3 regions of the Brevibacillus aydinogluensis genome follow, and region 2 is predicted to be linked to each of the others. Evidence: riboswitches for the same ligand, from Rfam matches in the RefSeq annotation. Region 2 holds a riboswitch; each other region holds the start of a gene.
What was found. A riboswitch is a leader RNA that binds a small molecule or an ion and turns the genes downstream of it on or off. The one in region 2 is predicted to bind S-adenosylmethionine.
Positions count from the first base shown of each region.

Region 1: it holds a riboswitch for S-adenosylmethionine, as region 2 does, so the genes downstream of both, Q7F15_RS06855 (homoserine dehydrogenase) here and Q7F15_RS00620 (BMP family lipoprotein) in region 2, are expected to answer to the same signal.
Region 3: it holds a riboswitch for S-adenosylmethionine, as region 2 does, so the genes downstream of both, mtnK (S-methyl-5-thioribose kinase) here and Q7F15_RS00620 (BMP family lipoprotein) in region 2, are expected to answer to the same signal.

Region 1 covers NZ_OY569118.1:1,391,148-1,401,432, forward strand. The annotation lists gene carB (carbamoyl-phosphate synthase large subunit) at 1-2,941, shown strand, start outside; gene pyrF (orotidine-5'-phosphate decarboxylase) at 3,168-3,905, shown strand; gene pyrE (orotate phosphoribosyltransferase) at 3,931-4,566, shown strand; gene Q7F15_RS06840 (DUF3221 domain-containing protein) at 4,775-5,344, shown strand; partial or broken gene Q7F15_RS06845 (reverse transcriptase domain-containing protein) at 5,778-6,474, shown strand; gene Q7F15_RS06850 (ankyrin repeat domain-containing protein) at 6,850-7,260, shown strand; SAM riboswitch class I at 7,530-7,637, shown strand; SAM riboswitch class I at 7,723-7,832, shown strand; gene Q7F15_RS06855 (homoserine dehydrogenase) at 7,888-9,213, shown strand; gene Q7F15_RS06860 (glycerol-3-phosphate responsive antiterminator) at 9,303-9,851, shown strand; gene Q7F15_RS06865 (MIP/aquaporin family protein) at 10,082-10,285, shown strand, end outside.
Region 2 covers NZ_OY569118.1:129,462-139,746, reverse strand. The annotation lists gene Q7F15_RS00655 (IS3 family transposase) at 200-1,045, opposite strand; gene Q7F15_RS00650 (helix-turn-helix domain-containing protein) at 1,063-1,359, opposite strand; gene Q7F15_RS00645 (nucleoside phosphorylase) at 1,462-2,187, opposite strand; gene Q7F15_RS00640 (sulfite oxidase-like oxidoreductase) at 2,190-2,852, opposite strand; gene Q7F15_RS00635 (ABC transporter permease) at 2,888-3,805, opposite strand; gene Q7F15_RS00630 (ABC transporter permease) at 3,792-4,862, opposite strand; gene Q7F15_RS00625 (ABC transporter ATP-binding protein) at 4,837-6,366, opposite strand; gene Q7F15_RS00620 (BMP family lipoprotein) at 6,444-7,466, opposite strand; SAM riboswitch class I at 7,680-7,790, opposite strand; gene Q7F15_RS00615 (methyl-accepting chemotaxis protein) at 7,878-9,359, opposite strand; gene Q7F15_RS00610 (DUF3298 and DUF4163 domain-containing protein) at 9,591-10,211, shown strand.
Region 3 covers NZ_OY569118.1:707,042-717,326, forward strand. The annotation lists gene Q7F15_RS03370 (RNA polymerase sigma factor) at 83-598, shown strand; gene Q7F15_RS03375 (anti sigma factor C-terminal domain-containing protein) at 570-1,751, shown strand; SAM riboswitch class I at 1,842-1,984, shown strand; gene mtnK (S-methyl-5-thioribose kinase) at 2,181-3,407, shown strand; gene mtnA (S-methyl-5-thioribose-1-phosphate isomerase) at 3,404-4,447, shown strand; gene Q7F15_RS03390 (GNAT family N-acetyltransferase) at 4,556-5,134, shown strand; gene Q7F15_RS03395 (MFS transporter) at 5,455-6,633, shown strand; gene Q7F15_RS03400 (hypothetical protein) at 6,816-6,953, shown strand; gene Q7F15_RS03405 (hypothetical protein) at 7,236-7,667, shown strand; gene Q7F15_RS03410 (amino acid ABC transporter ATP-binding protein) at 7,796-8,524, shown strand; gene Q7F15_RS03415 (polysaccharide deacetylase family protein) at 8,767-9,456, opposite strand; gene Q7F15_RS03420 (DUF2797 domain-containing protein) at 9,613-10,285, shown strand, end outside.

The sequences.
Region 1 (10,285 bases), 1.3 Mb from region 2:
CGGCCAAACCGGGCTCAACATGGCGGTGGCACTGGCAGAATCGGGTGTGCTGGCAGAAGAAAACGTGAAGCTGCTCGGCACCAACCTGGACGCGATCAAGCAGGCGGAAGACCGGGAGCAGTTCCGCGCCCTGATGAACGAGCTGGGCGAGCCGGTGCCCGAGTCGACGATCGTCAGCACCGTGGATGAAGCGGTGCGGTTCGCCAGCGAAATCGGCTACCCGATCATCGTCCGTCCGGCCTACACGCTGGGCGGCACCGGCGGCGGCATCTGCGAAGACGAGGAGAGCTTGCGGGAAATCGTGGCGAGCGGTCTGAAATACTCTCCCATCTCGCAGTGTCTGATCGAGAAGAGCATCGCCGGGATGAAGGAGATCGAGTACGAGGTAATGCGCGACGCAAACGACAACTGCATCGTCGTCTGCAACATGGAAAACATCGATCCGGTCGGGGTGCACACCGGCGACTCCATCGTCGTGGCGCCGAGCCAGACGCTATCCGACCGCGAGTATCAGATGCTCCGCTCCTCCGCGCTGAAAATCATTCGCGCGCTGGGCATCGAAGGCGGCTGCAACGTGCAGTTCGCGCTCGACCCGCACAGCTTTCGCTACTACGTGATCGAGGTAAACCCTCGCGTCAGCCGCTCCTCCGCGCTGGCCTCCAAGGCGACGGGCTACCCGATTGCCAAGATGGCTGCCAAAATCGCCATCGGCTACACGCTGGACGAACTGAAGAACCCGGTCACCGGCCAAACCTACGCCTGCTTCGAGCCGACGATCGACTACGTGGTGAGCAAAATCCCGCGCTGGCCGTTTGACAAGTTCCAGTCGGCCAACCGTAAGCTGGGCACGCAGATGAAGGCGACCGGGGAAGTGATGGCAATTGGCCGCACGTTTGAAGAGTCGATTATGAAAGCGATCCGCTCCCTGGAGATCGGCACCTACCACCTGGAGATCAAGGGCACGTCCGCGCTGGCCGACGAGGAGCTGAAAGACCGGCTGATCACCGCTGACGACGAGCGCCTGTTCCTGCTTGCAGAGGCACTGCGCCGCGGCTGGAGCATCGAGACGCTGCACGACCTGACCAGCATCGACCGTTTCTTCCTGCACAAGCTGCACAGGATCGTCGCTTTTGAACAAGAACTGGCGGCAGGTCTGACGCCGGAGAAGCTCTACGAGGCGAAGCGGATGGGCTTTACCGACCGGAAAATCGCTGAACTGACCGGCCGAACGGAAGCAGAAGTCCGCGCTCTGCGGGAAGAGCACGGCTTCAAGCCCGTGTTCAAGATGGTGGATACCTGCGCGGCCGAGTTTGAAGCGCAGACCCCGTACTACTACTCCACCTACGAGCAGGAAGACGAGCGGGTGGAGACGGGCAAAAAGCGCGTCGTCGTGCTTGGCTCCGGCCCGATCCGCATCGGCCAGGGCATCGAGTTCGACTACGCCACCGTTCACGCGGTCTGGGCGCTGAAAGAGGCGGGGTATGAAGCAATCATTATCAACAACAACCCGGAGACCGTCTCCACTGATTTCAACACCTCTGACCGCCTGTACTTCGAGCCGCTCTACATCGAAGACGTGATGAACATCATCGACGCGGAACAGCCCGAGGGCGTGATCGTTCAGTTTGGCGGACAGACTGCGATCAACCTGGCGGACAAACTGGCCGCCCGCGGCGTGCGCATCCTCGGCACCAGCCTGGAGAACATCGACGCAGCGGAAAATCGCGAAAAGTTTGAAGCGCTGCTCAGAAGCCTTGACATCGCCCAACCGCCGGGCAAAACCGTCACCTCTGTGGAAGAAGCGGTGGTGGCGGCTGAAAGCCTCGGCTTCCCGGTACTGGTTCGTCCATCCTACGTCCTGGGCGGCCGCGCGATGGAAATCGTCTACAACAAGACGGAACTTTTGGAGTACATGGAACACGCAGTGAAAGTCAATCCGGAGCATCCGGTGCTGGTCGACCGCTACATGGTCGGCACGGAGGCGGAGGTGGACGCCATCTGCGACGGGGAAAACGTGCTGATTCCGGGCATTATGGAACACATTGAGCGCGCAGGGGTGCACTCCGGTGACTCGATCGCAGTGTATCCGCCGCAGTCGCTCTCGCCTGAAATCAAAGCAGAACTGATCGACATGACGACGAAGCTGGCCCGCGCCCTGCAGATCAAAGGGCTGATCAACATTCAGTTTGTCATCTGCGACAACCGTCCGTACGTGATCGAGGTAAACCCGCGTTCGTCCCGGACCGTGCCGTTCCTGTCCAAAGTGACGGGCATCCCGATGGCGAACATCGCGACCAAGGCGATCCTCGGCCACTCCATCGTCGAGCAGGGCTTTACGCCCGGCTGCCATCCGGAAGACGAGATGGTTTCCGTGAAAGTGCCGGTCTTCTCCTTCGCCAAATTGCGCCGCGTCGACATCACGCTGGGTCCGGAAATGAAGTCGACCGGCGAAGTGATGGGCCGCGAGCGGACGCTGGCCAAAGCGCTGTACAAAGGGCTCCTGGCCGCCGGCATGAACATCCCGACACATGGTTCGCTGCTTGTCACCGTCGCCGACAAGGACAAGGAAGAAGCGCTGGAGATCGTGAAACGCTTCCATCGCCTGGGCTTTAAACTGCTGGCCACCTCTGGAACGGCGGATTACCTGGAGAAAGCGGGATTGACCGTCACCCGCGTAAACAAGCTGTCCGAGGGCACGCCCAACCTGCTGGACATGATCCATCAAGGGGAAGCGAATATTGTGTTAAACACCCTGACCAAAGGCAAGACACCGCAGCGGGACGGTTTCCGCATCCGCCGCGAAGCCGTGGAAAACGGTGCCGTCTGCCTGACGTCCCTGGACACAGCAAAAGCGCTCCTGCACGTCCTGGAGACGATCACGTTCTCTACGGAAGCGATGCCGGCGCAGCGCACGGGAGCCAAGCTCGCCGTGCCGGTATAACAGTCAGAGCGTCCCCTGCGGATCTACGGCTATGGATTCGCAGGGGAGTAAACGCGACGAAGTGTCGCCACTAGGAAGCCCCCTATCGGGGACCCGGATGTGGCTACGCAGGGGAGTAAACGCGACGAAGTGTCGCCACTAGGAAGCCCCCTATCGGGGACCTGGATGTGGCTACGCAGGGAAGCAAATTCGAGGCGGTGTCGCCACTAGGAAGGGAGAGAGCGGTGTGCCGCTGCAACCAACCGATATACGCGAGCGCATGATCGTTGCGCTCGACTTTTCCACGAAAAAGGACGTCACACAATGTCTGGCCCGGCTGGACGGGCTGATTCGATACGTCAAGGTGGGTATGGAACTGTACTATGCAGAAGGCCCGGCGATCGTCCACTACCTGAAGGAGCAGGGACTGAAGGTGTTTCTCGACCTGAAGGTGCACGACATTCCCAACACGGCCAAAGGGGCGATGAAAAGCCTGGGCCGTCACGGCGTCGACATGGTCAACGTGCACGCTGCGGGAGGCGTGGCGATGATGGAGGCGGCCCGGGAAGGACTGGAGCAGGGGACCGCGGCCGGTGCTCCCCGTCCTCTGCTGATCGGCGTTACGATGCTCACCTCGACCGGACAGCAGACGATGAACGAGGAGCTGGCGATTCCCGGCACGGTGGAAGATGTCGTCGTCCATTACGCGAAGTTGGCCAAACAGGCGGGGCTGGACGGAGTCGTCGCCTCTCCATTGGAAGTACCGATGATCAAGCAGGCGGCCGGTACTGATTTCCTCACCGTCACCCCGGGGATTCGGCCTCTCTGGGCGGAGAAGGGAGACCAGACTAGGATCACGACCCCGGAACAGGCGTTTCAGTTGGGGAGCGACTACATCGTAATCGGCCGGGCGGTTACGGCTTCGCCCGATCCTGCCGCCGCCTGGGAGCGGATCGTTAACGCCGTTCAGGCGGCATGCCTCTAAACGTACGCGAAGGGAAGAGGATAGGATGAATACCACGACAGCCAAAGAAATAGCGGGACACCTGCTGGAGATCGGCGCCGTTCACCTGCGCCCGGACCAGCCGTATACCTGGACATCCGGCATCAGGTCGCCGATCTACTGCGACAACCGGCTCACGATGTCCCATCCGCCGGTCCGCCGCCGGATTGCCCAGGCGTTTGCCGAGGTGATCCGCGAACATTTTCCGCAGGTGGAAGTAATCGCCGGAACGGCGACGGCAGGCATCCCGCACGCTGCCTGGGTGGCAGAACTGCTGGACCTGCCGATGATCTACGTGCGCGACAAGGCAAAGGGGCACGGGCGGCAGAATCAACTGGAAGGCGTGCTGGCCGCAGGTCAAAAAGTGGTGGTCATCGAGGATCTGATCTCCACCGGCGGCAGCTCGCTCAAAGCGGCAAAGGCCGTCCAGGCGGAGGGAGGCGACGTGCTCGGCGTGGTAGCGATCTTCAGCTACCAGTTTCCAGAAGCGGAAGCCCTCTTTAGGGAGGAAGGCATCCCGGTCGCGACGCTTTCCCACTACACTGCACTGCTCGAGACGGCACGCGAGCGCGGCGTCATCACGGCAGAGCAGGAAAGCCTGTTGGCCGACTGGCGCAAAGCCCCTCGCAGCTTTTATGCGTAACCGGTCATGACGCATGTCCAAACGGATTGGATAAAAAAATTTTGTACCTCAATCGACTGTACTTTACCAACGCCCTGTTTCGGGGCGTTTTTTGTTTTGTTCGTTACCAAAATGTAATTGATTTTCATGTTTTTTACATTATAATACTTCATAACCGGTGGGTAAAAATCGTGGATGCTCTTTTACATTTGAACGTAATGGAGGGATCATGAACAGACCATTACTGTACATAACCTTGTTTGCGTTTCTGCTTCTCACAGCAGGATGCTCGGATGAGAAACCCAAAAACGAACGCAAAGGTTTGACAGGATACGTCATCGAGACAAACTATGAGAAAAAAGCACTGCTGGTTGCTGAAAGTGACAAAACAGCAAGAGATGGCGACTATGACGCCGAATGGTATTTCGTAAACGACGATGCCATTCTGCTTGATCGCAAGAATAACAAGGTTTTGCTTACAGACATAGAGGTCGGAGCGGAAGTAGAAACATGGGCGGCTTCCCCTTCATTGGAATCGTATCCTGCGAAAACGGATTTGAGCAAACTTGTCGTTGCAGATGATGTACAACATCCACATTATCCCATGCTGCAAAAGAAAGCCATTCAAATGGCGCTAAACTTTGTAAAGAGTCTTTCTGACAAAGCTGATATATTCATTGTACAGGATGCAGTGAGCACCGAATCAGAATGGATCGTTCGCGTTTTTACTTTCAATGCAGGACAGAAGCACGAGATAAGTGTTCATGCAGAAACGGGTGAAGTAAAGCAAATCAAGTAACCCGGTATTGTGGAAAGCGCCTTTTCCGTTGGCTCGATAGGTGCCAGTGCCTTGCTGGTCAAGAAAAAGGATGGCCGATCTGACGACGCCATCCTTTTTCGGTGCGCCCAGCATGGGCGGTAGCTATAGGGTGAAAGTCCCGAACAGGAGTTGGCTGTACCAACCGTTAGCTCAAGGCAAGGGTGTCCACCGTGAGGCGGAATCTGTCTGAAGGAAGCCGGCGGCAAAGTCCCGCCCTGAGGTACACGAATCCGATTGGAGGTTACTGTATTCGGGCGAGTCTGCACAGCAAGACAAAGCTCTATACAGCCAAGGGATACGGCAGTATAGCGGGCAGGTACATGGGATGAAAGTTACCGCTCTTACCCGGAGAGGTCTGCATGATACTCCTACTACTGTTGGCAACCAACTTCACGAGCACTGAGCGACCAATCGGTCGCAGATCGAGGAAAGAACCTATAAACCGTAACCTGTCCGCAAGGTTGAAATCTCAAAGCCTGACGGAGGAGTGTGGTTGTTATGCATCCTTACCGTGGCAGAGCGGTTGATCCAGCAGGCCATCCTGCAAGTATTGATTCCCATTTTTGAACCCGACTTCTCCAACTGTGGTTTCGGCTTTCGTCCGGACGTCGTGCTTACGACACGGTACGTAAGGCGAAGCAAATTATTGATGAAGGTTATCGGTACGTGGTTGACATCGACCTAGAGAAATTCTTCGATTGAGTGAACCACGACATTCTGATGAGCCGTGTAGCACGAAAGGTGAAGGACAAGCGCCTCCTTACACTGATCCGTGCCTACCTTCAATCTGGAGTGATGGTCAACGGGGGGCGTGACGACGGAGGAGGGCACACCTCCAGGTGGTCCCTTAAGTCCGCTGTTGGCCAACATTCTATTAGACGATCTGGACAAGAAGTTGGAGAAAAGGGGACACCGTTTCTGCCGCTATGCGGACGACTGCAACATATGTCCAAACGTACGGGTGAACGTGTAAAAACAAGCGTGGAGCGATACTTGACTAGGTTCTCAAATTCAAAGTAAATCAACTCAAAAGTGCGGTGGATGACCCGTGCAATCGCAAGTTTTACGGGTTTAACTTTACTCCTGGAAAGGAAGCACTGATACGTCTACGCTCCAATCAATCATCCTGTTGAAAGAACGGATTCGCCAAAGGCTTCTGACTAAGACTGTGGACAAGTTGAAACGAGTTCGTACGCGGTACCACGAACTTCGTTTACTTGGTCTTTCTCACAGCAGAGCTCTGGAAATTACAAACACCTGAAAGGGGCGTGACGGTCAATTAAACCCGCACATGCACAAAACCCTTGGCATTGCCTACTGACAACAACAAGGGCTGATGAGTTTCATACTTTACACATTATCAAGCTTGGTGAACCGCTGTAAACCGGACGGTACGTACGGTGGTGTGTGACTCAATTGAGAATCTGTTATGCTATACTTTTTTTAAGTTTTATTTAGGGTAATGATAATAAGGAGGCAATATAATGAAAAAATATAGAGGTCTAATACTGTGGGGGATCTTTATCCTACTGTTAGGAATTAGTATCGTTGCTGCAATATCAGTACAATCTGATCGTGGCCCCGTTTATAACTATACTTATAATGAGGAGTTTAATCCGAACAATTTTTTTGATGCTGTACTTAAAGGTGATATTGAGAAAGTAAAGTCATTTATTAATAAATCTATGGATCCAAATATAACTGATGAAGAAGGAAGGACTGCACTTTTTATCGCTGTAAGAGAAAAAAACGTTGAGCTCGCTAAGTACTTACTAAGTGTAAATGCAGACCCTAACATTAAAGATTTTTACGATGATTCACCTTTAGAATTAGCGAAAGGATACAATAACAAAGATCTAGTTGATCTCTTAATTCAACATGGTGCAAGGGAGTAAAATCAGAATTAATGTCAAAATCAGTTGCAAATCCCTGATATAAGAGTTCATGCAGAAACTGATGAAGTGAAACAAATCAAATACCCGGTTTTCGATGGGTTCGGGTGCCTTGCTGGTCAAGAAAAAGGATGGCCGATCTGACGACTCCATCCTTTTTCGTATGTATGTCAACTTGCAGCGGCTTACGACGGGCGAAATGCCGGTCTGCCAGATTTTTGTTGACGAACAACCTGTGATTCTTTACAATGATACCCAAGAGTTAAACACTGTTCTTATCCAGAGCGGCGGAGGGACTGGCCCAATGAAGCCCGGCAACCGTCACGCGGTGCGTGACCAGGTGCCAATTCCTGCAAGACAGATGTCTTGACAGATAAGAAGCGGGTTTGATTGATATGGACGCAGACCTTCTTCTTGTCGGAGAAGGTTTTTTTATTTTTCTGTTTCAAAATTTCATAGGACTTCTTCTTATCCAGAGAGGTGGAGGGACTGGCCCGATGAAGCCCGGCAACCGTCACGCGGTGCGTGACCAGGTGCCAATTCCTGCAAGACACGCGTGTCTTGAGAGATGAGAAGAAGGCTCGAGCACAATGCACACCAGCCTTCTTCGAATCCGAAGAAGGCTTTTTCATGTTGTACAAACAAAAAACGGGGTGGAAAAACATGAGTGTGGTAAAAGTAGGCTTATTGGGATTGGGAACGGTAGGCGGCGGGGTGGTCAAGACGATCCGTTCGCAGCAGGAGAAGCTGTCGGCCCGGTTGGGCAAGCGCATCGAAATCGTCAAGGCGCTGGTGCGCGACTCGCGGAAGCAGCGGGCCGTGCAGGTGGAGCCATCGCTGTTGACGACACGGTTTGCCGACGTTCTGGAAAGCGACGTAGACATCGTCGTGGAAGTGATGGGCGGCGTGGAACCGACCTACGACTACGTACGGTCGCTGATCGAGAAGGGCTGTCATGTGGTGACGGCCAACAAGGAGCTGCTGGCCAAACGCGGCGCGGAGCTGGTGGAACTGGCCAACCGGCACGGCGTCCATCTCGCCTATGAAGCCAGCGTCGCGGGGGGAATTCCCATCCTTGGGGTGCTCCGTCAATTCCTCAGAACCAACGATATTACAAAGGTGTGCGGCATCCTCAACGGGACGACCAACTTTATCCTGTCGCAGATGGAGGAGGCCCAGCTTCCCTACGACGATGTGTTGAAGCGGGCACAGGAACTGGGGTATGCGGAGGCAGACCCGAGCTCCGACGTGGAAGGCTGGGACGCCTTGTACAAGCTGTACATTCTGGCACAGCTCGTGTTCGGGGAGTCGCTGCCCCTGTCAGCCATTGAGCGGCAGGGGATTGTTGAAGTCTCGCAGAGCCACATCCGGCTGGCGAAGGAACTGGGGTATCGGATCAAACTGCTGGCGCAAGCCCACCAGGGAAACGGCGGCCTGCACCTGTCCGTGCGGCCGACGCTGGTGCCGCTGGAGCATCCGCTGGCGCGCATCCAGGATGCATACAATGCCGTACAGGTGGAAGGCAGTCTCGTCGGCGACCTTTTGTTCACCGGCAAAGGGGCGGGCGAATTGCCGACTGCCAGCGCGGTTGTGGAAGATCTGGCCTACTTGCTGACCCAACCGTTTGCGCCTCATCCCGCTTGGCGTGAACGGCCGGAGGCGGTCCCGTCCAGCCGCCTCTCATCCGGCCTCGACTTCTGCTGCCTGGCAGGGACAGCGGCTGGCGTGACGCCGGAGCAGGTACTGCTGTTTCTCGAACGGGCGGGTGTCTCCGTTCGCAGGATGACCGTCCAGTACGATTCGGGCAGCGTCCTGCGTGTGGGCCTGCTCGCTGCCGGACTGCAGGAGGAGCACGTTGGGCTTTTGGAACGGGATTTCGGCCTCGAAGCGCGGCTGTACCCCGTGCTGGAGGCGGCCGATGATCAAGATGCTGACGGCGGGAGTGCGGGGCTGTAAACTAGCATCCAACTCCCCATCGCATTCGCCGGGATTTTTTGGCATGATAAAAGCGGAGCACTTCTTCTTCAAGGGGATGAGGACAAGTCATGCTGGGTTCGCAAACCATCTTGCCGGCCATTCGCCAAATGAAAGAATTTGAACGCGTCCTGGAAAGCCGGTACGAGACGATCATTTTGCTGGAGAGCCATATCTGCCAACTGAAAAGCATCGCCGACCTGGCACGCCGGCACGGAAAAAAGCTGTGGCTGCATGCCGATCTGGTGCAGGGATTGAAAAACGACGAGCACGGCGCACTGTTTCTTTGTCAGGAGATCAAGCCGGCCGGCGTCATTTCCACCCGTTCGCAGGTGATCACGACCGCCAAAAAGAAGGGCTTGGTCACGGTGCAGCGCCTGTTTCTGCTGGACTCCGGCGCGCTGGAGACGAGCTACAAAATCCTTGAGCAGACAAAACCCGATTTCGTCGAAGTCCTTCCGGGGGTCATGCCGCACATTATTACGGAAATTCGCGAACAGATTCAAATTCCGATCATCGTAGGCGGGTTTATCCGCACCCGGGAGGAGATCGAGAGCGCTCTGGCGGCAGGAGCCATCGCCGTCACCACCTCCGATCGAAACTTGTGGAAACAGCTGTAAAAAATGATTGACAACGCTTTCACGACCGCATAAGATTGATTACAGAAGTTCATATGTCGGATGAGATCAGGAGATCCACCTATATATTCCCTGTGTTTAAGTTCCTGTGGACTTAAACCGTGGATAAATAGGTGGATTTTCTGTTTTCTTCCAGTGGAGGTGAACAGCAAAAGAGGGAAAACCAGTCCAGACTCGTCATAAATATTAAAAAAAGAGAATGGAGGAACAAGATGTCGGCGTATTGGGCGGAACTGATCGGGACCATGATGCTGGTGATTCTCGGGGACGGCGTCGTGGCGGGAGTCGTGCTGAACAAGTCAAAGGCAAAAGACAGCGGGTGGATCGTGATTACCCTGGGCTGGGGGTTTGCTGTCGCCTTTGCCGTATACGCGGTCGGGGCCATCAGCGGCGGCCATTTTAATCCGGCCATTACC
Region 2 (10,285 bases):
CCCATGCCATGTACTTTTTCTCCACCTTCGGTTGATTAATGTGCAGGCCTTGCGGCCTGGAAACGATGGGAAGATCGGTTCCTTGGGAAACTACATCATAATAAAAGCAGTTTGTCTTCAGTCTGAAACGCCCGAATCTCGCATTCGGGCGTTTCTGGTCAAGACCCCATTTTGTAGACACTTAAAAAACCCCCGGCCGTTAGGCCGCATGCTGACGCCTGTACTCGACTGGCGTCAGCTTATTTAATTTGATTTGCAAACGCTCCTCATTGTAAAAACGAATGTACTCCTCAATTCGTCTTTGCGCCTCATCCAAACTTCGAATATCATAAGGATAGAGAGCTTCTGCCTTTAAGTGCGAGAAGAAACTCTCCATAGGGGAATTGTCTAAACAATTGCCCCTTCGGGACATGCTGATTCGGGCGCCAACCTTTTGCAGCATGTCGTGGTATGCATGGGACGTGTACTGGAAGCCTTGATCGCTGTGTACGATCAGTCCAGTCACGTCCTTATGCTTTTCAAATGCTTTCCGAAACGTCTCTAGGACAAGGACATTGTCATTGTGTAAGCTCACATGGTGCGCCACGATTTCGTTGTGAAACAAGTCTTTAATCGTAGATAAGAAGATACGTTGATCTCCTACACGAAACTGGGTAACATCGGTGACCCACTTCTGGTTCGGTTTCTCGGCTGTGAAGTCACGCTTCAACAAATTTTCGGCAACACGACCATCTGATTCAGCCGCTCGATACGTGCTCCGATACGCTCGTTTGCCACGAATAATGGCTTTCAGCCCAAGAATTTGCATGAGCCGTAACACCTTCTTATGATTCACAACCTTGCCGTATTGACGAAGGAGTTCCGCTTGAATTCTTCGATACCCATATATTCCTTTTCGTTCATCATAGATGGTTTGAATCTGCTGTTTCAGTTCTCCGTCTCTATCCCACTCCTTCTGTGCAAGATATCGATAATACCCACTCCTCGATACACCAAGAAGTTTGGAGAGTTCGGTAATCGGGTACAATGCTGCCACATTCTCCATCACACGATACTTTTTTCTTACACCTCCCGCATCCAGATTTCCAAACACTTTTTTAGAATTTCGTTCTCCCGTTTCAATTTTTTCACATGTCGATCTTGATCGATGTACTCTGGACGTCGTCCACGCTGATCCAAAAGACCGAACTCCCCAAGTTGTTTGTATTTCCGCATCCATTTTTTTACTCGATCCTTATCCTGGATTCCTAAATGCTCAGTGATACGTCTGTATGTCCACTTCTCCTCTACATGCAATCGTATTGCCTCCATTTTCAACGACAAAGGATAATGCTTGAACTTTTGACCTTTGATAGCCATAAAAAATTCACCCCTTAAAGTAACATCGGTTATCCCAAGGGGTTTTTCCAATGTCTACTTTAAGGGGTGCACTCTATTTCATATCGGGGCTGTTTATTTCACTCAATTCTCCACCGCCACGATCGCATCCAGCGCGATGCGCGCTTCTGCCTCAATCGCTTTGGCCGTGGTCTCCGTATGAGGGTTGTACGTTTCCAACAGATCAGCGTCGGCGTACCCATCGATCGCCAGGATGGAACCGGCACGCATGCCTCGGAGCGCAGCAATCACGAACAGGGCCGCATTCTCCATCTCCACGGCCAGCACGCCCGCCTGTTGGTACAGCTTGTGCGGAAACTCCACCACGCCGCTGTAAAACATGTCCATCGTCAGTGTCACGCCCTCGGCCACATGGAGTCCCGTATCGCGCTTCGCGGCTGCGGCGGCCAGCGCATCGACGACGCGGCGGTCGGCCACGGCCGGGAAACCCGGCGGCACCAATTGGCTGGTCAGTCCGTCCCGGCGGACAGCCGCCGTGCTGATCACCAGGCTGCCGGGTTCGATCGTTTTTTGGTAGGAACCGGCCGTTCCGACACGGATGATGGTCTTCACGCCGCCTTTGGCCAGCTCTTCAAAGCAGACGGCCGCCCCCGGCGAGCCGACGCCGTGGCTGACGACGGCCACCGCCGTGCCGTTCCACGTTCCCGCATAACTGTGGTATTCCCGGTTTTCCCCGATCGCCTTGCTCTCGTCCAGCAGGGCGGCAATGCGGGCTGCCCGCTTCGGATCGCCGCAGACGATCGCGCGCTTTGGCAGGTTTTCCGGATCAACTTTCAGATTGGGCAGCATCATCAATCAAACTCCTTTTTCTCCCATTCGTCTTCCGGAATCGGCAGGGCTTCGCCGGAGAAACGCTCTTCGCGAAACGGGTCTCCGTTCAGATGAAAACCGTTTTGCTCCCAGAAGCCAGGGTTGTTTTCGTTCAAGAATTCGATTCCGCGCAGCCATTTCACGCTCTTCCAAAAGTAGAGGTGCGGCACGATCAGCCTTAGCGGCCAACCGTGCTTGTCCGTCAGCGGCGCTCCGTCAAAGGAGTGGGCCAGCAGCACGTCGTCTCGTTCCAGGTCGGCCAGCGCCGCGTTTGCCGTATAGCCGTAATCGCCGTGCAGCATCACATACCTGCCCCGCGGTGTGACACCGGCTGCTGCCAGGAAGTCGCGGAAACGAACGCCGGTAAACCGGTTGTCAAACCGGGACCAGCGGGTGACGCAGTGAATGTCACAGGTGATCGTCGTCTGCGGCATCGCCATGATGTCGGCATACGAGAGCGTTACCTCCCGATCGACTTCCCCGAAGACCCGCAGCGTCCACGTCTCCAGGTCGTAGACAGGCACCTCCCCCTCATGCAGGATCGGAAACCGCTCCGTCAGCACCTGTCCCGGCGGCAGCCGCCGAGCCAGGGCCGGATCGACCGCGGGCACCCTCATCCGTTTGATCCGCTCTGCCTTGTTCATCTTCCCGTTTCCTCCCAGGTCAGTCCGTCTTTTGTCTAGCGAGCACTCTGCTGGCTGGCGGTGCTTGCGGCTGTGCCCTTGTCCTTGAGGAAGAACATCGCCGCAATCGTCAGTACATAGGGCAGCATCGCGGTAAACTGCGTCGGCAGCGAAAAGCCCTGCAGCCGGATACTGAGCGCGTCCATCAATCCGAACAGCAGGCTGGAGGCGAGAATGCCCAACGGGTGAGACTGCCCCAACATCATTGCCACCAGCGCGATAAAGCCGCGCCCCGCCGTCATGCCTTCGGTAAACATGGTCACCTGCCCAAGCGATAACTGGGCCCCGGCCATGCCGCAGAGAACGCCGCACAACACCACGGCCAGCACCTGCAGGCGCGTCACCTTCAGGCCAAGGCTGCGGGCCGCTACCGGATTCATCCCGGCCGCCAGCACACGGAAGCCGGTCACGGTGTGGGCAAAGAACAGGTGCAGCAGCACCGCCGCCAAAAAGGCCGCGTAGACCAGCGGCGAATGCCCCGACAGGATGTCCCCCAGCACGGGGATGTCTGCCACCCAGGGAATCCGCCACTGCGGCAGCCCGGCCATGTCCTTGTCGTAAAACGCCCCTTTCACGCCGAAGACGGCGCGCAGCGCAAACGTGGTCAACCCCAGCGCGAGGAAATTGATCGCCACGCCGACGATGATTTCATTTGCCTTCAGTCCGATCGTCATGTAGGCAAACAACAGCGAAAACAGCACGGTGACGGCGGCGGCAAACAGCACAGCCAGCGGCAGGCTGCCGGTAAAGTGATTGCCGACGATGGCGGAAAACGCTCCGACCAGCACCAGCCCCTCCAGCCCGACGTTGAAGATGCCCACCCGGGCGCACAGCGCGCCGCCCAGTGCCGCCAGGAGGATCGGAGTCACCATCCGGATGGTGGAACTGACAAGTGCTCCATCAAACAACTCCATGCGACTCCCTCCTCTTGCTCTTGCGGTTTTTCCACCAGTCATGACTGATTTTGGCGGAGATAAACAGAATCAGCACGGCCTGGATGACGCTGGCCAACTCCAGCGGTACCTCGGTGTTGCGCTCCACGCCCATCGCACCCGTCTGCAGGGCGGCCAGCAGTATCGAGGTAAACACGACGCCGATCGGGTGGCAATTGGCCAGCAGCGTGGCCATCAGGCCCGTCCAGGCATACCCGGGGACGGTCAACGCGCCGTCGACGTACCGGTAATGCGCCCCCAGCACTTCCACGGTGCCGGCCAGCCCGGCCAATCCTCCGCTGGCAAACATCGCCACAAGCATCACCCGATCCTTGTCAATCCCGCCGTATTGGGCAAACAACGGATTGTGTCCGAGCATCTTCACCTCGTAGCCAAACGGGGTGAACCGGACGATCCAGAACAACGCCAGAGCAGCAGCCAACGCCATCAGAAAGCCGGCGTGTACGCTCATGCCGGCAAACAGCTTGGGCAGCCAGACGCTCTTTTCCAGCATGGACGTCTGAGCCAGCGCTGCCGAGCCTGTCTTGTCCTGAAACGGTTCACTCACCAAATACCCGGCAAACAGGACGGCGATGTAGTTGAGCAGCAGAGTGGTGATGAGCAGTTGGACGCGAAACTTCGCCTCCATGTACCCGGCCAAAAGCGACCAGAGACCGCCTGCGGTCACACCGGCCGCCAGCGCGGCCAGCATTTTCACCAGTCCGGGACCGGGCAGGTACAGTCCGACCAGCGTCGCGCAGATCGCCCCCAGCACCATCTGCCCCTCGGCGCCCAGATTAAACACCCCGGCGCGAAACGCCAGCGACAGCCCCAGCCCGATCAGCATTATCGGGGTGGACCGGGCCAATGTGGAGGCAAAGGAGTAGTAGCTCCCAAACGCTCCTTTCCACATCTGCTGGTAGGTATCCAGGATCGATTCGCCTACCGCGCTGATGACGACTGCTCCCGTCAACAAGCCGATCACCACCGCCAACAGCGGCTGGACCAGCGGTTTACACAGCTTTTTGACCGCTTCCATGGATGCTTCCTCCTGCCATCAACACGCTGATTTTCTCTTCCGTCGCCTCCGACCGCTTCAGTTCGCCGACGATTCGTCCCTTGTACATGACCAGAATTCTGTCAGACAGCGCCAGAATCTCCGACAGCTCCGACGAGACGAGCAGGATTCCATCGCCGCTGTTTCGCTTTTCGATCAGCGCCTGGTGGATGTGTTCCATAGCCCCGATGTCCACGCCGCGCGTCGGCTCGGCAGCGACCAACAGCGGCGTCTGTTGCCCCAGCTCGCGGGCGACGATCAGTTTTTGCAGATTGCCGCCGGACAGGTTGCCCGCCTGCTCCTGCAGGTGCCGGGAACCGGTCTTAATGGCAAAACGCTCCACCCACTGCTCCACCACGCGGCGAAACGCGTCCCGCAAAATGACGCCGCGACGGCTGAACGCCGGTTTGCGCTGGTAGCCCATCAAGGCGTTTTCCTCCACGCTCTCCTGCTTGGCCGTTCCCCACAGGTAGCGGTCTTCCGGGACATGGGCCACTCCCGCTTCACGTATGGCTGCCACAGGACGGTTGGTGACGTCCTTTCCGCCCAGCAGCACCCTGCCCGCCGTGACCGGCCGCAGTCCGGTGATGGCTTGCAGCAGCTCCGACTGGCCGTTGCCCGAGACCCCGGCGATTCCGACGATTTCCCCGTGGTGCACGGTAAATGTAACGCTGTCCACGATCGTCTGCCGGTCGGAAACGGTCAGGTTTTCCACCTGCAGGAGGGGCCTGCCGTCCAGGCTCACCCGCTCACTCAACGGCTGCAGGTCACGGCCCACCATCAGCCGGGCCAGTTCGTCCACGCTGGTCTCCTGCCGGGAAACGGTCCCGGTCACCCGGCCGCCGCGCAGCACGGTGATTCGGTCGGCCACCTCCATCACTTCCTTGAGCTTGTGCGTGATCAGGATGACGCTCTTGCCGCTCTCCGCCAGGTGGCGAATCGTCTGCAGCAGTTCCTTTACCTCCAGCGGTGTCAGGACAGCGGTCGGCTCGTCCAGTACGATGATGTCCGCTCCCTGGTACAGCACCTTGAGAATTTCCACGCGCTGCTGCTCCCCGACCGAGCATTGCGATACACGGGCGGTCACGTCAATCGGGATGCGGTAGCGCTCACTGAGGGCCCGCACCGCCTCCACCGCATCCTTGCGCCGGAACAGGCCGGCACGCTGCGGTTCATAGCCGATGACGATGTTCTCCATTACGCTGAAATCGGGAAACAGCATGAAGTGCTGGTGCACCATCCCGATGCCGTGTCGGATCGCGTCGTCGGGGCCGCGAAAGACCACCGGGCGGCCGTTTAGCACGATCTCCCCGGACGTCGGCTGTTCCATGCCGTACAGCATCCGCATCAACGTGGTTTTGCCGGCGCCGTTCTCCCCGACGATGGCGTGGACCTCGCCAGCCCCCAGCGTGAACGATACGTTGTCGTTGGCCGTAAAATCGCCGTATCTTTTCGTCATGTTGCGCATTTCCAGACGGTACGTCATCCCGCTCTTCCCTCCTTTTTCCTGTTGGTCCCATTCAACAGGAAACCGACTACCGCAGTAGTCGGTCGCCGTCTCGTTTACTGCTGCAGCGGATCGGGCACCTTGCGCGTACCCGCCACGATCTCATCCCTGATCGCTTTCACCTTGTTGATGACCTCCTCACCGATGAACGGATGCAGGGGCGTCTCGCTTTCGCGCGTGACGTAGGTGACGCCGACGCCGTCTTCCTTCAGGCCGTACGTCTGCACGCCCGGTTTCAAGCTGCCGTTTACAAACGCCTTTACCGTTTCATAGGCGGCCGTGTCGGTCCCTTTCAACTGGGACAGGACGATGTGTTCCGGATCGATGCCGGTGCGGTCGACGTCCTGGCCGGAGGTGTAGAAGCCCTTTTCCTTGGCTGCTTCAAACACGCCAAGGTCGCCGACAGCAGCAGCTCCGTAGACAAAGTCTGCTCCCTTGTTTGCCTGCAGCAGGGCCAGCTCCTTGGCTTTCGCCGGGTCATTAAAGCTGCCGACGTAGTTGACGAAGACCTCTGCGTTCGGATTGGTCGCCTTCAGTCCCTCCTGGAAGCCGACCGTCCACTTTTTCAAAAGCGGAATGTCCATCGCCGCGACGATCCCCACCTTGTTGGTCTTGGTCGCCAGGCCGGCAGCTGCTCCCATCAGATAGGAGGCTTCATGTTCGCGAAATACCACGCTGCTGACATTGGGCAAGTCCACGACAGTATCGATGATGGCAAACACGCGGTCCGGGTTTTCCGCCGCCACTTTTTTCAGCGCATCCTCCGATTCAAACGACGACGTAATGATCAAATCGTATTGCTCGGACACGGCCGCGCGGATGTTCTCCTCGATGGCGAAATGGTCGGTCGACTCGATGGTTTTGACGTCGACACCAAATTCCTGCGCCGCTTTCTTGGCACCCTCGTCCATCTGCTGGAAAAACGGGTTGACCCCGATCTTCTCCGGCAAGATCAGCGCGACCCGCTTCTTCTCGGCGCCTTCATGGCCGCCGGCTTGTCCCTCCGGTGCACCGCCTCCCGCCGCACATCCGGCCAACAGTACGGCAAACGTCGTCAATGCCAACAGGTACTTTTTCATGCTGTTCTCTCCTATCTAGTAAAAAAGTTTTTTACTCCCATACCGGTAATTTACGGGTTTTTTTCGAAAGTTTCAAGGCAAAACACGAATATTTTAGTAAACATACACCATAAACGTTCGATATATTCCCCCTTTTCCCAGGAAGGCGCACCTGATGATGGTATGAAAAAAACTCTTCCTAGAGGAAGAGTTTGCCAAGTTGCGCCAACCTCTTCCTCATCTGTCAAAACCCGAGGGTTTTGCAGGAATTGGCACCTTTCTGTACCGGGGTACAGTGGTTGCCGGGCTTCATCGGGCCAGTCCCTCCGCCTCTCTTGATAAGGTAAGGTGAATCCGCTATCCAGTTGTAATGTCTCTAATTCTAGCAAAAGGTTCTTACATTGCAAATGATTTTTTTGTCATTTCAAAACATTATGTTTGTTGGTCTCGAAACGACTGCTGCAATCTGCGCGACAGCGCGTTCAGTTCGCCCAGTTCTTCCGTGATTTCCCGCACCTTTTGATGCTGATTTTCCGCCGTGGCAAACAGCTCTTCCAGATTGGCCACCGATTGTTCCGTCACAGCCGTAATCGTCGACATCTCGGCGGCCACTTCACCGGAGCGCAGCTTTACCCTGTCCATGCTGGAGCGCACGTGCTCGACGGCCTGCAGGAACGATTCCATTCCGGCCCGAACCGTCTCGATCGAGGTGACAGTCTGGACGGCCAGCTCCTGTCCCTTGGCCACCGACGATTCCCCGTTGCTCATGTGGCGCACGGCGTTTTCGCTCTCCTTGTGCAGCGACTGCAGGATTTCGGCAATCTCCTGGGTAGCGGTAGCGCTTTGTTCGGCCAGTTTTCGCACCTCGTCGGCCACCACGGCAAAGCCGCGTCCGTGTTCCCCGGCCCGGGCCGATTCGATCGCCGCGTTGAGCGCCAGCAGGTTGGTCTGGGTCGCAATCTGGTTGATCGTCTGCACGATCTCCTCCACCCGGTTGGCCTGCCGATTCAGCTCGCGGATGGTGGACGAGGCCACATTGACCGCCTGCACGATCTGCTCCATCTGATGCGACAGCTCGTTCATCATGCCGATGCTCTCGGTGAGGCGGCGGTTGTTCTGATCGGCCTCCGCCTTCATCGCGTTGGCCTGTTCGTTGACCGCCACGATCTCGTGGTCGATCGACTGGACTTCCTCCTCGATCTTCACCGTGGAGTTGGCCTGCGCCTCCATCCCCGTGGCCACTTCGCGGAACGCAACCATCATCTCGTCCGTGTTCCGCTTGGTCGTCTCCGCGTGCTCATGCACGTGCTCCGACGTGCGGTCCAACTGTTCCGTCACCATGCGGATGTGGCCCAAAAGCTCCGCCAGCCGCTGTTCTTTTTCCTCTGCTTCCCGCCTCGCCGTCTCCGCTTTGTTCAGCGAGGCTTGTCCGGCCAGACACAGGTAGGTCAAGCCGACGATCATCAATGCGACAGACACGAGGTGCAGGATCAGATTCACTTCTGTCCGACCTTCATCGAACATGTCGTAGAAACCGGTGTAAAACCCGACAAATGTTGCCGCGATCTGGACAATCCCGGCGAAGACGACCAGCTTCCAGTCCAGATAGGCCGCGAGGAAGCCGAGCACGATAAAGGAAATAAACGCCGTCTCCGGATAAGACGTAAAGTGGTCGAATGCGATGGAGTAATACATAAAGCCGATCGCGACCAGGTAGCGAATCACGTAACTGCCTTTGCGGATGAAGTAGTACGGTGAAACAATCAGTGTCATCAGCAGGCCCAGTGATGTCAGCTTCCAGAAGTTCACGTCTTCCTGATACGCGATGATTCCGGCCAGCCACAGATGATTCCAGAGAATAAAAATCATGAAGCCCTCTTTGTTGGTCAAGGTGTTGCGGACCAACTGAAACATGGTCTGAAGCATAATTTCCTCCTTTACTGCTATGGTGAATACAACATTCTTTTGTCATTATATCCTGAAAAATCTTCCAAGTTCTATTGGGATCATGGAGAACATGTGAAAAAAGTTCTAACGCGCCCGTAGTTCCGCCGAATCAGAAACGCGGTTTGCCATGACCATTTGGCCCCTCTGACGAATAGGCTAAAGCAGGATCACATTTCTCAAGAAGGGAACGGGAACGCCATGGAAATGAATCAACTGCCGACCACCGTGCTGACCCGCACGATCAGCCGCCCGAACGTAACCATTTATTACCCGCAGGTGGCCGGTTTGGCCAATCGACAGGCCGAACAGAACATCAACCAAACCTTGTCGCGGTACGTGCAGGATTTGATCAACCAGCAGCATGAAAGCCAGGTGCCGGGAACGACGGAAATGCAGGGAAGCTACGAAATCAAAAACAATCAGCGAGGCATCTTCAGCGTCACCCTGAACAACTACGCCTACACGCCTCCGATGGCCCACGGCATGACCTATATGATGTCGCTCACAGCAGATGTGCAGACCGGGCAAGTCTTTTCCCTGCGGGACCTGTTCAAACCGGGCAGCGACTATGTCAAGGTGCTGTCAGACAACATCAAAACACAGATCGCCAATCGGCATATTCCCACCCTGGAGCCGTTCAAGGCGATCAGACCCGACCAGGATTTCTACGTGGCCGACAAGGCGCTCGTCATCTATTTTCAACTGTACGAGATCACGCCGTATTACGTGGGCTTCCCCATGTTTCCCATCTCGGTGTTCGACCTGGAGCCGATTATCAGCGAAACGGGGCCGCTCAGCATCATGGCGACCAACTCGTAGCGTGCGTGGCTTTTTCTCCGGGAAAACAACCAGGCTGCCGACGATGTCGACAGCCTGAATGATTGCCTGGCACC
Region 3 (10,285 bases), 580 kb from region 2:
CTCAATATTTTGAAAAAATGCTGCGGCGCGGTGGAACTTTTCCTCGCCATGTGCGTGGATAGGAGTGAAAGGGTGTGAATCCGTGGAAAAGGTCGGACTGGAAGACGTGTACCGCTTGTACGTCAACGACATATACCGCTACCTCTGCCGATTGACCGTTGACCGGGTGCAGGCGGAAGACCTGACGCAGGAGACCTTTTTTCGGGCGTATCAATACCTGGATGACTATCGTGGGGAAAAGGTGCGCCCCTGGCTGTACAAGGCGGCCTACCACACGTTTGTGGACTGGCATCGGAGGCGGAAGAAGCGTCCGTGGCGATTGGTGGAGAAGATTCCGGAACAGCCGGACGGGGCGGCGGCGGACCCGGTGCGGACGCTGCTGAGCCAAGAGGCGTGGTCATCGCTGCGGACGTGCCTGGACCGGCTGCCGGAGAAGCAAAAACAGGTGATCCTGCTGCATTACGAACAGCTCAGCTACGCGGAAATCGCCGAGGTGCTGGGCATCGACACGGGGGACGTAAAGCGCTCATTGTTTCGCGGGCGGCAAAAATTACGCAGAATGTGGAGGGATGAACTTGACGACGGACAAGGCAAATGAGGATCGGGAACGGGAACTGCTGGCATATCTGCGCGGTGAAATGACGAAGGAAGAAGCTGCCTCTTTCCGTGCGAGGATTGCAGCGGACGAACTGTATGCGGAACGCTTGGAGGAGCTTTTGCTGGGCAGCGGCGGAGAGGAGGAGAGAGAAACGGACGTGCTGTCCGAAGAGACGCAGCGCGCCATCCTCCGCCGCAGCAAATGGCGCCACAGGCTCGGCAACGCGGCTTACACGGTGGCCATCTCGCTTCTCGTCGGGGCCGTCCTGATCTTCACCAACGGGTGGATCGGCTGGTATTTGTACGAGGACGCCTACCGGGTGGCCCGGGACATGGTGCACTTTACCCAGCCGGGGCTCACGGTGGGCAGCAGCGGTTCGCAAATCGGATTTCTGTACGGGGAGATAACCATGGAACTGCGTGAACAGGTGGGGAGAGACGATCAGAACGCCGGAACCTTTTCGATCAGCCACGTCTTCTCGATCATTTCCGCGAAGCCGGCATGGACCGACGGTTTGCGGAAAGAGCGGCTCTTTTTTCTCTTTCCGTTGTCAGCGGACGATCGGGAAGAAAGCGCCATCCGCAGAAATCCTGCCTGGAACACGCTGGAAAAGCTGCCGGAGGGAACGGTGGCGCAGCTCGCCGTCTCGTTTGACCGGCTGCTGACCCATGATGAGTACTACGCCCTTTTTTCCGGCTACGACTTGGATACCACCTGGTTCGCCGTGGACACGGGGCAGGAGCGAAACCATCCGGACGCGGCGGAAGGCAGTCTGCTGCTGTCGGCCGGTGACGTGTGGGGATACGCGGAAAGAGAACTCGATTACGGCGAAGCACCGATTCAGGCACATGGCGAAGGTGAGCGGCGCGCCCGGGCGTACCTGGCGGAAATGGAGTATCTCGCGGGACAGGAACGGCTGACGAACGCCATTGGCGAGCGGCTTGTGACCGCCCGAAACCGGCTGCGTATCGAGGAACGCTGCCGCTACCTGCAGCAGAACGGTGTGCGCCTCTACGGGGCGGTCGTGACGGGCCCTGTCAAGGAACTGCTAAAGCTGCGGCAGGAGCCGTCGATCACGGCTGCCTTCGTGGGCCGGATCGACTGGTGGAACTGGGACCGGCCGAGTGCTTCGGGCCAGCGAACCAGTCCGTGAAGACTGGACAATTCGCCCAAAAAAGGGTGTTGACAGCGAGAAGACGGGGTTGTATGATTCAAACAAACGTCAAAACCGCATACGTTGGATACCTTATCCAGAGAAGGTGGAGGGACTGGCCCGATGAAACCCGGCAACCGACATGACGCTGTTCGAGCGATTCTGGCGACAGACGTGCAGCGCATGCACGGTGCTAATTCCTGCAGAAACAAAAGTATTCTGGAAGATAAGGGGGAGACGACACGCAGACGCGTATGAACAGACCTCTTTTCTTCGGGAAAAGAGGTTTTTTGTATGTGCGGAATGCTCCGGCTGGAGGCGGCAGCAGCACACACGCCGCCCGGCGGCCGCCAACATAGACAAAGCGAAAGTGCAAAAACAAGTGAATGTGAAGACAAGAGAATCTGTCAAAGGAGAGGGGATTGGACCATGGCGTATCGCGCATTGAGCGAACAAGAAGCAGTGCAGTACGTAAAACAACTGCCGGACCTGTTTGCGCCGGAAGCGGAACTGACCAGCCGGGAGATTGGTGACGGCAATCTCAACCTGGTATTCCACATCAGGGAGGAAGCGACGGGCAAAAGCGTCGTCGTCAAGCAGGCACTGCCCTACGCCCGCGTAGTGGGTGAATCCTGGCCGCTCACGCTGGACCGCGCCCGAATCGAAAGCGAGGCGCTGCGCATCCAGCACAAATACGTGCCGGATCTCGTGCCGAAGGTGTATCACTACGACGAGGAGCTGGCCCTGACCGTGATGGAAGACGTCAGCGACCACGTGATTATGCGAAAAGGCTTGATCGAGGGCAACCGCTACCCGCTGTTCGCCAAACAGATCGGCCGCTTTCTCGCCCATACGCTGTTTTACACGTCCGACTTGGGGGCGCATCCCTACGACAAAAAAGCGCTTGTCGGAAGATTCATAAATCCGGAATTGTGCAAAATCACGGAAGACCTCGTCTTTACCGATCCTTACGAAGACGCGCCGACCAACAATTTCAACCCGCTGATCAAGCGGGAGGTGGAGGCGATCTGGAACAACAAGCAGCTGAAGCTGGAAATTGCGCAGCTCAAGTACGATTTTCTCACCCGGGCGGAGGCGCTGATACACGGCGACCTGCATACCGGCAGCATCTTTGTATCGCCGACGTCGGTCAAGGTAATCGACCCTGAATTTGCCTACTACGGCCCGATCGGCTTCGACATTGGCGCGGTGATCGCCAACCTGCTGCTGAACTACGCGGGCCAGCACGGTCTGCAGCCGGACGCAGGAAAGCGGGAGGATTATCGAGAATATCTGTTGGCAACGGTGGAAGACGTTTGGAACGAGTTTGTCTCCCAGTTCGTCCAGCTCTGGCACAAACAGGCGAAAGAGCGGAGCGCCCACACCGAAGGCTTCTGGCAGGGCTACGTGCAGCGGCTGATCCGCGACGCAGCAGGCTTTGCCGGCTGTAAAATCCTGCGCCGCGTCATCGGACTGGCGGGCGTCGCCGACCTGAACAGCATCGCCGATGACCAGACCCGCGCGGAAGCAGAACGGCTGGCGCTGGCGATTGGCCAGGCGCTGATTCTGGAGCGGAACAAGGTGGAAGTATCGACAGACATCACAGATATCGTTCGGACGGTTACCGCACGATACTACCAGGAGGCTGTAGTATGACAACGACCAGCACGCCATTTGCGCCGGTCAAGTGGCAGGATGACGCGCTCGTCCTGCTGGACCAGACCCGGCTGCCCGTTGAAACGACATACCTGACACTGACGACTGCACAAGAAGTGTGGGCGGCCATCCGCCATCTGCAGGTACGCGGGGCACCGGCCATCGGCATGGCGGCCGCCTACGGTTTGTACCTCGGCATCCGCAACAGCGACGCCAACGATTTCGATACGTTTTGGCAACACCTGAGCGAACAGGCTGACTACCTCGGCACCTCTCGCCCGACGGCAGTCAACCTGTTCTGGGCCCTGGACAGGATCAAAGCACGCGTGCAGCGCGAGTCCGGCAAACCGGTGGCAGAGCTGAAGGCAGCAGTCCTGAATGAAGCCCTGTCCATCCAGCGGGAAGACGCGGAAGTGTGCCGCCGGATCGGAGAGCATCTGCTCACCCTGCTGAAAGACGGCATGGGCATCCTGACGCACTGCAATCCGGGGGCGCTCGCGACAGCAGCCTACGGCACGGCGACGGCCCCGCTCTACCTCGCCAAGGAGCGCGGCTGGAACCTGAAAGTGTACGCTGACGAGACTCGGCCTGTGCTGCAGGGGGCGCGCCTCACCGCCTACGAGCTGCAGCAGGCGGGCATCGACGTCACGCTGATTTGTGACAACATGGCGGCGATGGTGATGGCCCAGGGCAAGGTGCAGGCAGTCATCGTCGGCACGGACCGCGTGGCTGCCAACGGTGACGTCGCCAACAAGATCGGGACCTACGGTGTCGCCGTTCTGGCACACGCGCACGGCATACCGTTTTACGTGGCGGCCCCGCTGTCTTCTATCGATCTCGACACGCCGACGGGCGCAGACATTCCGATCGAGGAGCGGCCGGCGGAGGAGATTACACATGGACTGGGCAAACAGGTGGCGCCGGACGGCATCAAGGTGTACAATCCTGCGTTTGACGTCACTCCGGCCCGCTACATCACGGCCATTGTCACCGAAAACGGCATCTACAAACCGGACGAAATCCGCAGCTGCAAACGCTGACGCAAACAGCCCTGGACGGCCCAGGGAAGGGCGTCTCGTCCGGAGGTCCTTTTTCCCACCGATAAAGCGCCCCCGGGCGCTGTTTGCGTTTCCTGGAGGAGGAGAGACATGAGAGTGATTCCCATGACGATGGAGGCCTGCCTGAAGCAGCTGGAACCGGCCGACGCGGAGGAGTTGTTCTGGCTGACGGATGTCAACCGGGCCTATTTGCGCCAGTGGCTGCCGTGGCTTGACATCGTGCGCGAGGTAAAGGACACAGCCCAGTTCATCGCCTTGACGATTGACCAGCACAAGCGCCGCCAGGGCACCCATTACGGCATCTGGTACAAGGGCAGGTTGGCCGGGACGCTGGGCGTCCACAGCATCGACTGGAACAATCGGAAGACGTCCATTGGGTATTGGCTGGGGGAGCAGTTTCAGGGAAAAGGGCTGATGACTCAGGCAGTGGCCGCTTACCTGGACCATCTCGTGTTTGGCGAGTGGAATCTGGAGCGCGTCGCCATCCAGGCGGCGACGGGCAATGTAAAAAGCCGGGCCATACCGGAGCGGCTTGGCTTTCAGCTGGAAGGCGTGCTGCGGAGCAACGAATTCTTGTACGACCATTTCGTCGACCACGCCGTCTACAGCATGCTCGCTGCCGAGTGGCGAGGCCGGAGATCCGCGGGGATGAGCAGGAGCGGGATTTGAGAGAATATGTTGGATTGACAAGAAAATTTGGATAACTTACGATCGTAACATGACTAGCGAAAAAGGGATTGCGTGCAGCGCATCCCTTTCTTTGTTGCGAACAAGCAATAGGTCAAGCGGCGTGCCTGCCTGATGCGGGACACTGCCAGCTTCGACCGTGATACAGAGTCGGCTGTCTAGCCAGCGCAGAAAGGGCTGCATCCAAACAGGTACCTGTTGCAGCAGGTTTTCTCTCTGCGGCGCAGCCAGGGAGTGCCGCTGACGCGGCGGAAAGGCTGCATATGAAATAAGGGAGAGTTTGAGAGGAGTTACCGGACATTATGTCGTCATCGCGTTATACCTTTTGGGTACTGATCCTGGTGGTGGTGATCGGCGGCGTCAGCCAGGGTCTGACCATCCCGCTTTTGGCCGTGCTGCTGGAACAGCAGGGGGTGTCGTCTTTGGCCAACGGCCTGAACGCGGCTGCCTTGTACATCGGGATGGTAGTGGCTTCACCGTGGTTGGAGATTCCGCTCAGACGGATCGGCTACCGTTCCACCATTTTGTGGGGATTGGTGCTGGTCACCGCCTCCACCGTGCTGCTCCCGTTCTTTACCCATCTGGCTGTCTGGTTTGCCCTGCGCCTGCTGATGGGCGTGGGCGATACTTCGCTGCACTACGCCAGTCAGATGTGGGTGACGAAAATTGCGCCGCCAGAGCGGCGAGGACGGGATTTGTCGCTGTACGGATTGGCATACGGGATCGGTTTTAGCATCGGACCGCTGGGAATCAACCTGCTGCCGTTCGGGATCTGGGCACCGTTTGCGGCGGTCACTGTCCTGTACGTGCTGGCGTTTTGCCTGCTGGCCCGTATCCGCAATGCGTATCCCGATCCGGTACCGCCGGCTGCGGATGGAAGGCGGGAAAACCGCTACGCTGCCGTCTTCCGGCTGGGGTGGCTGGCGCTGATTCCGTCGTTTTTGTACGGATTCATGGAGACGTCGCTCAACGGCAGCTTTCCCGTCTACGCGCTGCGAACAGGCATCTCAGTGGAGTGGGTGTCGCTGATCCTGCCGTCGTTTGTCGTGGGCAGCATCATCCTGCAAATGCCGCTGGGGGCGTTGAGCGACCGGATTGGGCGCAGACTGGTGATGGGTGTCTGCGCATTGGTGGGGGCAGCTGCGTTTTTGCTGTTCCCGTTGAGCGGCGACAGCGTCTGGGCGATGATGCTGCTGTTGGCCCTGGCGGGTGCGGCGGTCGGGTCGTTTTACTCGCTGGGCCTGGCCTTTGCGGCTGACATCCTGCCGGCGTCCATGGTGCCGACGGCGGGCATCATTGCCGGCGTGAACTTCGGTGTGGCCAGCATTCTTGCGCCCAATCTGAACGGTCTCATGATGCAGGTGTGGGAGCCGTGGACCATCTTCTGGCTGATGGGCGGGCAGCTTCTCGCTTTCGCCGTCGCCTGCCTGCTGAAGCGGACCCAGTCAGAAAAGATGTGCCTTCATACCCAGGAAAGCTAGGCGCAGCATCCCTCTGCCGTCACAATATCGTCTGTCATGCAGCCCGACTAACGGGCTGTTTTTGCTGAACGTCCTTCAAATTGGGCGCAGACCCAAAGAATAAGCGGCGCTCCCGGCATAAACTGAGAACAGCAGGGGAAACGTAAGGATAGTCCCATTTTTTGTCGAAAGGGGTCGACCCGATGCTTACGCCATCCGTATTTAAACGCGGGATTATCTGGATTCTGTTTTTTCTGCTGAGTCTGGTCGTCGCTCCCTTCTTTACAGATGACAGCAATCCGGCGCCCGCTCCCGCCGCTCCGCAGGCGACAGTCCGATAGGGCGACGGCACACATACCCGCGTTCACGGCCAGTCCGGCCGGCGAGATGCATGGCGTGCCCCGGCATCCCGTATCCACAATCCACGTGGTGCGGGATGTTTACGTTTGGGGGGCTGTCCTGGAGGGGAAGGAGATATCAATGAATACGTCGAAAGGCTCAGGAAGGAAGGGCATAAAATTCATGAAGTTTGTTAAAGAGCTAGACTTTAAAAAAAAAGAACGATTGAATGGCAGGCACTCGCTGACATAAAAAAACGGTAACACAAGGTGTGAACTGGATTCATGAAAAACTTGGTCAGGGATATTTTTACTATTATCAGGATTGCTTTAATCTTTCTTGCTACCTTTGCACTTTCAAGCCTATTGTTTTTTAGGTTTTTCTATGATGGTAAAAATGATGAACTAGTTTTTTTAATCCAGTTGGTTGTCGTTTTTCATCTGCCGCTGACGCATCCCGCTGCAGTTGGCTCCCTTTGCCTTCGCGAACCCAAGTATAAGGAGGGAATTATCATGTCGACGTGGATCTTCCTGTCCATCATTGTTGGGGGTCTTTTGGTTTTTGGGGTAGTGTATGACCGCGTAACAAAAAGAAAAGCGAACGTGAAGGATTTGGATACAGCAATGAAAAACTCAAGCCCGTCTAATATGGTATACAAAGAGACGTTTTTACATGAACAGCAAAATAAAATTCATGATTATAACCAACTGCACTAATCCTGTCATCTGATGTACGAAGGTGGAGTACCCGCTGATAAAATATGTTAAACTGCTGAAATTTTCGAAACATTAGGCTACAATAGGGAGACAGGAATACAGACAGACGGAACCAGGGGGTACAAGTCGTGATCATCCAAGTGACAGACCTGCGAAAAAATTACGGAAAGCTGGAAGTGCTGAAAGGCATCACCACCCAGGTGGCGGAACGGGAAGTAGTGTGCGTGATCGGGCCGTCCGGCTCGGGGAAAAGCACGTTTTTGCGCTGTCTCAACCAGTTGGAGGAGATGTCGGGCGGACGGATCGTCATCGCCGGTCGCGACCTGAGCGATCCCAAGGTGGACATCAACAAGGTGCGGGAAGAAGTCGGCATGGTGTTCCAGCGGTTCAATCTGTTCCCGCACAAGACCGTGCTGGAAAACGTCATCCTCGCTCCCATCAAGGTGAAGAAGATGCCGCTGGAGGAAGCGCGGCAGCATGGACTGGCCCTGTTGAAAAAGGTGGGGCTGGAAGACAAGGCGGACGTCTACCCGGACCGCCTCTCAGGCGGACAGATGCAGCGGGTGGCGATTGCCCGTGCACTGGCCATGAACCCCAAAGTGATGCTGTTTGACGAGCCCACCTCCGCACTTGATCCGGAGCTGGTCGGCGAAGTGCTGGGTGTGATGAAAGACCTGGCCAGGGAAGGCATGACCATGATCGTCGTCACCCACGAGATGGGCTTTGCCCGCGAGGTGAGCGACCGGGTGATTTTCATGGATCAAGGCGTCATTGTCGAAGAAGGAACGCCCGAACAAATTTTTTCCAGTCCGCGAAACGACCGGCTGCGCGCCTTTTTGGGCAGGACGTCGGCGTAAGCGTGCAAACATGATTTCAACCCGATAACTAACAAAGACAAAACCCAGGAATGCTGGAAAATCAACATTCCTGGGTTTTTCATTTTTATCGGGGACAGCCCCTTTTGAGCCAGCCTTTTTTGTGCGCAATGCTTGGCGGCTTACTTTCGAATCGGTTTCCAATGATTGCGTATTTCATTGAAACCAAATGAAAAATGTGGAAAAATATACCTCCTGCGGTTTGGTTGGCGCAAAACAAGCACCTATTGTGCCGCATCGAGAAGCTGGCTCACAGTGACAAACCGGTAGCCCTGGGAGCGGAGATCGGTAATCAGCTCTTGCAGTGCCGCTACGGTCTGCCGCTGGTTCAGCCCGCCGTCGTGAAACAAAATGATGTCTCCGGCCGAGACGCTGCTTTTAACGCTTTTGGCAATCACTGAGGCGGTGCGGGCCAACGACCAGTCGCGCGGATCGACCGACCAGTGGATGATGTCGTACCCGCATGACTGGACGGCGTTCAACACGTCGTGGGTCATGACGCCGCCGGGCGGCCGGTAGTACTGGGCCAGCACGCCGGTCGTGCGCAGGATCGACTGCTCGGCGCGCTTGATCTCGTCGTAAATCTCCTGTTCGGTCAGCTTGTTCAGGTCGTAATGGTGGTACCCGTGATTGCCGATCTCGTGCCCGGCTTTCTGGATCCACTGCATGATCTTGGGATATTGCTCCGCTTTGGAACCGAGCACGAAAAAGGTGGCTAACACGTTGTTGCGGTGCAGCACTTCCAGGATCTTCGGCGTGTAGACGGCATCCGGTCCGTCGTCAAAGGTGAGCGCCACCACTTTTTTCTGGGTGTCGATGCGATGGATGGGCTCGTAGGCGGGGACAGGCAGACCAGACGCGGCGGTGCGGGACGTCCATCCGAAGAGGCAGAGGAGCAGACAGGCAAACAGCATCCTGCGGCGCAAGACTACCGCCTCCTTTGCATGAATGGTCTTTTTCTAGCTTCACCGGGCCCCGGGAAAACATGCTGCCAAAAGAAAACAGCGGTCTGCGGGAAAGCGGGATGTGGTAGAATGAAGGGACCGTACATAGGGGAGGAGAGAGTAATGGTGGAACTCCGCGGTGTTCTGCATGGGCTGGTCCACCAGTACCACGGCAAGGATCAGCCTGTTGACTACTATCTGCAGGTGGGGGAAGACCGGCTGCCGTTGAATGAATGGCTGGGCCGCGAACTGACGATCGCCTTTCTCGGCGAGAAAAACTGCATCGCCTGCGGACGCAAGACCAACAAGACGTTTAACAACGGGTACTGTTACCCCTGTTTTACCAAGCTGCCGGAAAACGACTTGTGCATCGTCAAACCGCACGAATGCCACTATGATCAGGGGACTTGTCGAGACGCCAGCTTTGGAGAGGCGCACTGCATGATTCCGCACTACGTCTACCTGGCCGTATCCAGCGACGTGAAGGTGGGGCTGACGCGAAAAAACAACGAGCTCAAGCGCTGGGTGGACCAGGGAGCCATCCGCGCCATCCCGATCGCGGAGGTGCCGACCCGGCGCATGGCGGGAGAGCTGGAGGTGCACCTGAGCCAGTTTTTGCCCGACAAGACCAACTGGCGAAAAATGCTGAAAGGGGATGTCAAGGAAGTGGATCTCCTCGCCCTTCGCGAAGAGGTGTACGCCCACTTCCCTGAGGAGTTCAAGCCGTTTCAGTACCGGGAAGACGAATGGATAGACATCACCTATCCGATCCTGGAGTCGCTGGATAAGATCAAATCGC